DNA from 2 places in the Arthrobacter sp. PAMC25284 genome. Region 2 is predicted to be linked to the other one. Evidence: predicted binding sites of a transcription regulator. Region 2 holds the regulator's gene; the other holds the start of a gene.
What was found. The regulator Rex, encoded in region 2, represses fermentation and respiration genes when NADH is low (regulators of the CRP and FNR family bind a similar motif). The targets are predictions, from matches to a motif close to CTTGTGAANNNNTTCACAAG.
Positions count from the first base shown of each region.

Region 1: KY499_RS00695 (glyceraldehyde-3-phosphate dehydrogenase) is a predicted target of Rex. The motif match lies at 1,682-1,701, and genes of this name have one in related genera.

Region 1 is NZ_CP080382.1:150,736-155,103, forward strand. Features, by position in the region: gene KY499_RS00680 (zinc ribbon domain-containing protein) at 1-258, shown strand, start outside; gene KY499_RS00685 (YaaA family protein) at 332-1,096, opposite strand; RNA gene rnpB (RNase P RNA component class A) at 1,222-1,615, shown strand; gene KY499_RS00695 (glyceraldehyde-3-phosphate dehydrogenase) at 1,955-3,406, shown strand; gene KY499_RS00700 (hypothetical protein) at 3,475-3,684, shown strand; gene KY499_RS00705 (HNH endonuclease family protein) at 3,788-4,368, shown strand, end outside.
Region 2 is NZ_CP080382.1:3,117,130-3,121,497, reverse strand. Features, by position in the region: gene KY499_RS18355 (hypothetical protein) at 1-277, shown strand, start outside; gene KY499_RS14430 (hypothetical protein) at 492-992, shown strand; gene KY499_RS14425 (redox-sensing transcriptional repressor Rex) at 1,239-1,931, opposite strand; gene KY499_RS14420 (glutaredoxin family protein) at 2,062-2,322, opposite strand; partial or broken gene KY499_RS14415 (HAD family hydrolase) at 2,406-3,215, shown strand; gene KY499_RS14410 (30S ribosomal protein bS22) at 3,323-3,421, opposite strand; gene KY499_RS14405 (helix-turn-helix domain-containing protein) at 3,616-3,837, opposite strand; partial or broken gene KY499_RS14400 (3-deoxy-7-phosphoheptulonate synthase) at 4,050-4,368, opposite strand, start outside.

The DNA.
Region 1 (4,368 bases), 920 kb from region 2:
GGCGCGGAAGCCACCACTGTCCGCGGTGCGCGGGCCGAATTTGCTGACGGGCTGGACGCCGGCATGCTGGCAATTTATGAAAAGACCCTCGGGAAGCGCGGCGTGGGTGCGGCCCGGCTGTTCCACGGCACCTCGGAAGGCTCCGGCATGCAGCTGAGCCCTGGCGACCTCGCCGAAATCAAGGCCGCGGCCGAGGACGACATCGTGTTCTGCCCCGACTCCGGCTGCATCCTGGTCCGGTCGGCCGACTGGGCCTAAGCGCCCCGCCCGGCTGCCACACCGGAGGGCCCGGAGCAGTGATTGTCCCGCGGGGACCGGCACCGGCTGCCTGTTAGCCGGGCAGGATGATGTTCAATGCGTGCGGCTTCCGGGCCGTGCCCGGGACGAGCTCGACGGACCACTTCTCGGATGCGGCCTTATGCAGCTGAGCCGGGGACCCGGGAGCCTTGCCGCGCCGGCTCAGCAAATGCCGGGCCAGCTCGCCCCGGGTGTGTTTGGCGAAATGGCTCACGACCTTCCGGACGCCATTGACTTCGGTGAAAACATTCACGGCGACGGTTTGTTCCGGCGGCGGGGCCCACGCGGCAGCATAGGTGCTGGACCGGCAGTCCACGAGCAGCTCACCCGCCGCGGCGGTGCCCAAGGCTGCGGCCAGTTGGGGCTTCCAGAAGGCGGCGAGCCGTCCGACGTCGGGCAGCGCTGTTCCCATCGACAGCCGGTACGCCGGCACCCGGTCGGCGAAGCGGATCGCTCCCCAAAGCGCGGAGATGACCAGCACGCCGGCATCGGCCTTCGTCCGCTGCGCCGCCGTCAGCGTGTCGTAGCCGAGCGCGTCGTAGAGCACCCCGGAATAGACCTGGTGCGCCGGGGCAGCCGGTTCGGCGCGCAACCGCCTGTTGCGTTCGACGTCGGCGCTCAACGACGCGCCGACGCCCAGCAGCGCCAGGGCGTCCTCATGGGCGCTCACGGTGCCGAGGGACTCAAGCACCCGGGCCCGGCACACGTTCAGTTCCGGGAAGCTCAGGGTGGCCCAGTCCATGGCTTCCCCACCGGCAGCGGGGGTCTTGCCCTCGGAGGGCGGCAGTAAAATCAGCACCGTACGATCCTACCGGCGGCCGCGGGCCGGTCCCGATCCCTCCCAACCCTGTTGGAGACCCCCGTCGACGCCGTGTCACCCTTGTCACCGCCGCGTCTCTCCCTGCCCGTAGAATGGAGGGCGGATGGGTTGACCAGGCGGTCGCGCGTCACGCAAGTGGCTCGAGGAACGTCCGGGCTCCGCAGGGCAGGGTGGTGGGTAACGCCCACTCGGGGTAACCCGCAGGCCAGTGCCACAGAGAACAGACCGCCTGCAGGCAGCGTGTGCTTGCACGGGCTGCAGGGCAGGTAAGGGTGAAACGGTGGTGTAAGAGACCACCAGCTTCCCGGGTGACCGGGAAGGCTAGGTAAACCCCACCCGGAGCAAGGCCAGACAGGGCACGTTTGAGGGCTGCCCGCCCGAGTGCCCGGGTAGGCTGCTGGAGGGCGTCGGCAACGGCGTTCGTAGATGGATGGCCGCTATTCCCGCGCCGGTAACAGCGCGGGAACACAGAACCCGGCGTATCGGTCAACCCATCCACACACCACCGCCGCCATGCGGTGTATACGCGCTCGCCACGGGCGGCAGCGCGGTTGCAGACCATGGCGTGTGAGCGATTTCACGCTGCGACGGGGCCCGGGCCTACCCGGCGCAGCCGTAGAATCGATAGTGAACGTGGAAGTTCCGCCGCCGGGTCTGCGTTCGCAGCCGGCGGTTTATTTTTGCACTTTCCACAGGCGCCCGGGGTGGACCGAAACCCCGCCGGCGTCCAGGCTCCGGCACTCCCGGCGGCCGAGCCCTGCATACAGAGTCGTATGCGGCGGATTCTAGGAAGGCAGTTCTGTGAGCCAGACGTCAGATTCTTGTTTTGATACGTGGATGGGCCGTGAGGCGCTCGCCGAGGCCATGATTCCGGTGATCGGCCGGCTCTACCGCGAAAACAACGTGGTAACCAGCATCCACGGGCGCAGTCTGATCAACAAGTCCACCATGAACATCCTCAAGGCGCACCGCTTTGCCCGCCGGATGAGCAAGGAGGAACTCCGCCTCGAAGAGACCGCCCCGCTGCTAAATGCCCTGACGACCCTGGACCTGGGAGCCGCGGCCATCGACGTCGCCCGACTCACCGAGAAGTTCCGCGCCGAACCCGACGGCACCAGCCTTGAGGAATTCCTTCGCGCTGAACTCGCCGACGTCGTCGGCAAGCGCGGAGGAGACGACCGGACGAGTACCGACGTCGTACTTTACGGTTTCGGCCGCATCGGCCGGCTCCTGGCCCGCCTCCTGATCGAAAAGGCCGGCGGCGGCCACGGCCTGCGGCTGCGTGCGATCGTGGTCCGGCGCGGCTCGGACAACGATCTGGCCAAGCGCGCCAGCCTGCTCCGGCGCGACTCCGTCCACGGTCCGTTCGAGGGCACCATCAAGGTGGACCTCGAGAAGGACACCATCACCGCAAATGGCGTCCAGATCCAGGTCATCTACTCGGACAACCCCGCCACCGTGGACTACACCGCCTACGGCATCCACGACGCGCTTGTGGTCGACAACACCGGCCGCTGGCGCGACGCTGCGGGCCTGTCCCAGCACCTGCAAAGCAAGGGCATCTCCCGGGTGCTCCTCACAGCACCGGGCAAAGGCGACCTGAAGAACATCGTGCACGGCATCAACCACGGCACCATCCTGGATTCGGACAAGATCGTCACCGCGGCGTCCTGCACCACCAACGCCATCACCCCGGTCCTGAAGGCCATCAACGACAAGTACGGCGTAATCCACGGCCACGTGGAGACTGTTCATTCCTTCACCAACGACCAGAACCTGATCGACAACTTCCACAAGGGTGACCGCCGCGGCCGCTCCGCCGCCCTGAACATGGTCATCACCGAAACCGGTGCCGCCCAGGCCGTCGCGAAGGCGCTGCCCGAACTGCTGGGCAAACTGACCGGAAGCTCCATCCGCGTCCCCACCCCCGACGTTTCCCTCGCCATCCTGAACCTGAGCCTGGAAAACGGCACCACCAAGGACGAAGTCAACGACTACCTGCGGGAATTGTCGCTGCACTCCGGGCTGCGGAAGCAGATCGACTACATCGATTCGCCCGAGGTAGTCTCCACGGACTTCGTCGGCTCGCGCCGGGCAGGCATTGTTGACGGGCTCGCCACCATTTCCAACGACAAAAACCTCGTGCTCTACGTCTGGTACGACAACGAATTCGGCTACAGCTGCCAGGTGGTCCGCGTCATGGAGGAAATGGCCGGTGTTAACCCGCCGTCGTTCCCCGCCAAGGACGTCGTAACCGCGGCCGCAGCAGAGCTGGCCGTCGGGGTCTGACCGGGGCTTTTCTTCGCTTTCCCGGCCGGGCACTGGCAACGGCCGGGAAAGCGAACCACAATGGTGCCATGGAACAGAACTCGGCAGTGGAGCACGACACCACCCTGGAACACGCACTGGACATCGCCCGGAAAAACGTCAAGGAGGCCCAGCGCCTGCTCGACGACGCGCTCGCCAAACGGAGGACCGGAGACGTCGATGACGACCGCGTCAACCAACTGAAGACGCTACTGGACGTCGCGGCGGAAGATCTCCGGCGTGTGACCCGGGAACAGTAGCGCCACCACCCGTCCTCCACACTGTGGAGAACGGCGGCGCTCCGGGCGGCCTGCTCTAGGCTCGGAGCATGCTGGACCAACGCCGCACGGTTACGGGTGCACGATGACCACCAGGTGGCAGGAGTACCGGCGTGCCCGGCGCCGGACCCGTCAGGCGTGGCTGCTGCTGGCAACTGCGGGTCTTGTCCTGCTTGCGGGCCTCGTCTGGTTCTTTTTCGCCGGCCAGTTCGCCGTCTCCGAACCCGCTGACACCGGCCCGCGGACGGCCCCCGTGCTGGCCCCAGGCTGGATGAAACCTGTTCCGGCTGTCCGGGCTGTACCCCCGGGCACCGCGGCGTCGGCCCTGGATACGCTGACGGTCAAGGGCCGTGCACCCAGGGACAACTACGACCGCGGCGCCTTCGGCGAGGCCTGGCTGGACGTTGACGCCAACGGCTGCGACACGCGCAACGATATCCTCCGGCGCGACCTGACGGATCCCCTATTCAGCGCCGGATCCCGCTGTGAGGTTGCCGCCGGAGCCTTCCAGGAGCCTTACACGGGCCGTGTCATCGTCTTCCGTAGGGGCGCCGCGAGCAGCAAAGCCGTCCAGATCGACCATGTCGTCGCGCTCGGCGACGCCTGGCAGAAAGGCGCCCAGCAGTTGACGGCCCGACAGCGCCAGCACCTGGCCAACGACCCGCT
Region 2 (4,368 bases):
GGGTTTCGTCGTGCTCCTCCTGGTCCTCGCGGCTCTGGCCATCGCGGCAGCCCAGATCGTGCTGGCCATGAAGATGAAGGAGGGCCGGGAGTGGGCGCGCTTTGCGCTGACTATTGTGGCCGGCATCTCGCTCGTCCTGGTCATCGTCAACTCCGGGGCCGTCGGTGGCCGCGGTGGCGGCAACTGGCTGAGCTTCTTCATCAGCCTCGCGGCGACCGTGCTGATGTGGCTCCCGAACGCGCAGGCGTGGTTCGCCGCCCACCGCGGCAGGGTTTAGGACTGACTGCCAGCCCTGCGGCATGGCCGGTTGATGGGCGCGGACGGCTCGCGGCTCGGGCAGGGCAGCACTGTCGGCGGGGCGGGATTCCCGCGCGGGAATGATCCTCGCCGCGGCCTGCCCGCGATACGGTGGAAGTAAGCCATGCCGGGAGCAGGGCAGGCTCACTGATCCCGGCAACCGAACCGCCGACCGACATACGAAGGGCCACAGAATGAGCAACCCCCCAGTCCAGCCCCCGGCTCCTGACAGCCCTGAGCCCCGCGATCAGAAGACACCTGGCTACGGCCAGCCCCCGCAGTACGGCCAGCAGGCACCCCAGCCCCCACAGTACGGCCAGCAGGCACCGGGCTACGGCCAGCCCCCACAGTACGGCCAGCCCCCGCAGTACGGCCAGCAGGCACCGGGCTACGGGCAGTCCCCCTATGCCAACGTCCCGCCGGGCCAGCCGCAGGGTCCAGGCGGGATGCCCAAGATGGTCAACACTGCGTTCTGGCTGATCATCGGGGCGGGTGCAGTCTGGGTGATCTCCCTCCTGCTGTCCCTCGGCTCACTCGACAACGCCGAGTTCCGGAGCGTCTTCGAGCAGCAGATGGCAGCAGGCGGCGCCGCCATCGATTTCGATACGGTCAAGGACTTCATAGTGTGGACAATCGTGGCATTCGCCGTGATCAGTGCCGGCCCTTTACGCGCTCGTTGCGTTCAACGTCCGTAAGGGGAAGAACTGGGCACGAATCCTCGGTACGGTATTTGCCGCCTTGTCCCTACTCAATATTGCGCCGCTTGGCATTGGAAGCATCGCGGTTGTGGCTGGTATCGCCGGCATTGCCATGCTCTACCTGCCGGCGACGTCACCGTATTTCCAGAAGCAGCCCTTCGCGAATCCCTTCCGGCCGGGAAACCCCTACGGCAACTGATTCAACGCCGCGCAGGGCGTGGGAACCCCGGCTGCTGACACCCTTCAGTCCGTGCCAGCCGGGTCCTGCGCCCTTTGGGCGTGGTAGGCGAGGATCTGGAGTTCCGTCGCCATGTCCACCTTGCGGAGGTTCACGCCCGGCGGCACTTGAAGAACAACCGGCGCAAAGCTGAGGATACTCCGGACCCCGGCCGCAATCACCCGGTCGCAGACATCCTGCGCCACAGCGGCGGGCAGCGCCAGAACGGCCATGTTCGCGCCGGTCCGCTGCAGCACAGGCTCAAGGTTTGCGGCGTCGCTGACCCGCAGCCAGCCCACTTCACTGCCCACCACCATCTGGTCGGCGTCAAAAATGGCCACGACTTCAAACCCCCGGGATTCGAAGCCTCCGTACCGCGCCAGGGCACGGCCGAGGTTGCCTGCGCCGACGATGGCGACCTTCCAGTCGTGGGTCAGCCCCAGGGCCGCGGCGATGTGACGGTTGAGGTACTGGACGTCATAGCCCACCCCTCGGGTCCCGTAAGAACCCACGTGGGACAGGTCTTTCCGAAGGGTGGACGGGCTGACTCCGGAAGCCTCGGCGAGCGACTCAGAGGAGACCCTGTCCACGCCTTCCGCCAGCAGCGCGGTCAGGGCGCGCAAATAGATGGTCAGCCGGGCTACGGCCGCGGGCGGAATCTGCTTGGCAGGTCCTGCTCCCCCGGGCACTGCGTGCGGGGATGATTCCAGCGAGGTCACTATCTGCTCCATTGAGTCGCGTTGTGCCTTCCACTCTAGGTCCCCCGGGCTGCCCCCAACAAAGCAGTCGCCGGCGGCACCATGACGCGGCGTGCCGCCAGCCGCTGCAGGCCGCGAGGGCCGCAGCGGCTCAGGACGGCTGTTCGAGGGCCCGTCTCAGCGTCCGCTCCAGCCGGGCTTCGTCAATTTTCCAGAAGTCACGCTGGATGCCATCCACCAGCACCACCGGGATCTCCTCCGCGTAACGTTCGCGCAGCGCAGCGTCGTCGTCTATCGACCGCTCTTTCCAGTCCAGGCCCAAGGTCTGGGCAACCCGGTGCACGGAGGAGCGCGCGTCCGCGCAGAGGTGGCAGTCAGCTTTGGTGATGAGGATGATCTCTGGCGTTGCCATGGTCCAACGGTAGCCCGACGGCGGGGCAGGCGTCGACGCGCGGCGCGGCGGGTTCGCTGCCGGGCATTGACTAGACTCGTGGCATGCCCGAGGACAAGTACGTCGCTGTGGTCACCGAACCTGCCGCATCACCGCAGCGGGGCGAGGCGGCCTTCTTCGACGTCGACAACACCCTCATGCGTGGGGCCAGTCTCTTCCATGTGGCACGGAAGATGTACCAGCGCGGCGCCTTCACCGTGCCGCAGGCCAGCGGCATCGCCTGGAAACAGTTTATGTTTTTGCTGCGCGGCGAGAACATCAAGGATGTCCACGCCGTGCGCGATGCAGCTCTGGCCCTCGCCGCCGGGATCCTGGTCAAGGACGTGGAGGTTCTGGGCGAGGAGGTCTATGACGAAATGATCGAATCCCGCATCTGGCCGGGCGCCAAGGCACTGGCCGAGCAGCATCTGCGGGTGGGGCGCAAAGTCTGGCTGGTGACGGCGACCCCGATCGAGGTAGCTACCGTGATCGCCACCCGGCTCGGACTGACCGGCGCCCTCGGCACCGTCGGCGAAAGCCTGGACGGTTCCTACACCGGGCGGCTGGTGGGCGAAATTCTCCACGGCCCGGCCAAAGCCGTGGCCGTCCGCCGGGTTGCCGAGGCGGAAGGTCTCGATCTGGACCGCTGCTGGGCCTACAGCGACTCACACAACGACATCCCGCTGCTGAGCACGGTGGGCCATCCGGTGGCGATCAACCCTGACAGCAAATTGCGCCGGCACGCCCGGGACAACAATTGGCCGATCTACGACTTCCGTTCCGGTCGTCGTGCCGCCACTTTGGGGCTGAAGGCCGCCACTGTGGGAGGGGCCGTTTATGGCCTCTGGCGTGGCTTTTCCCGCTTCCGCGGACCGGCCCCGCTAGGGATCCTGCCCGGCGCAGCAGCAGGCAACACCCCACGACGCAAAGAAAATGCCCGTCGCCGAAAGGCAACGGGCATTTCACGCAGTGAGAAGTATTGCTACTTCTTATTGCGGCGCTGGTGGCGCGTCTTGCGAAGCAGCTTGCGGTGCTTCTTCTTGGCCATACGCTTGCGACGCTTCTTAATAACTGAACCCACGAAAGTTCCTCACAAACTAGATGCAGTACCTGTCTGCTGGAAGCCGCCCGTGAACTGTGCAACGGACTGTACAACTGACAGGTTCTAACAATGACGTAAAACGTTCCTTAACAGGGTACCGCTTATCAGGGCCGCCCTACGACCGCGACCCCAAACTATGCCTGCGGGGGCGGATCCGCGTCACGGATGATGGCTCAGCCGGTTTCCGAGTGGCCGTGCTCTCCTTCGACAACCGCACTCTTGAGATACTGTTCGACGGCGTTTTCGGGGACCCGATAGGAGCGGCCAAAACGCACGGCAGGCATCTCTCCGGAGTGCACGAGTCGGTACACGGTCATCTTGGACACCCGCATGACCTCAGCGACTTCGGCCACGGTCAGGAAGCGGGCCCTGGAGAAGTTTTCCTCCACAGACATTTTCTTATTCCTTTGCTCGAGCGAACAGCAACCACCTGAAATCTGGGCGGCGTGCCAATGCTGAGCCATCAGACAACCACGTGGCAGTAACACTAGTGGCTCCTGATACCAATGTGAATGGCTTCCGCAGGAATGCCCACATACTTCCCGCAGGAATCCCCAAAAACTAGAGTTCCCGGCCCCTACTGGCGTGCAGGCCGGGCAGGTGCACGCTAGTCGCGGGTGCGGCGTGCACGCACCGAGGACGCCAGCTGGCCCAGCACGGAGGCCGTCATATCCCAATCCATGCAGGCATCCGTGACGCTCTGGCCGTACACCAGATCATCAGCTCCCACGGCGTGGGCAGCAACGTCGAGATTCTGCGCCCCGCCGGCCAGGAAGCTTTCCAGCATAACGCCTGCGATGGCAGCTGAAGCGGCTCCCCCGTCCTCTAGCTGGGCGCCGATTTCGAGGGCCACTTCGGCCTGACGGTGGTGGTTTTTTCCGCTGTTGGCATGGCTCGCGTCCACAATCAGCCGCGGGTTCAGCCGA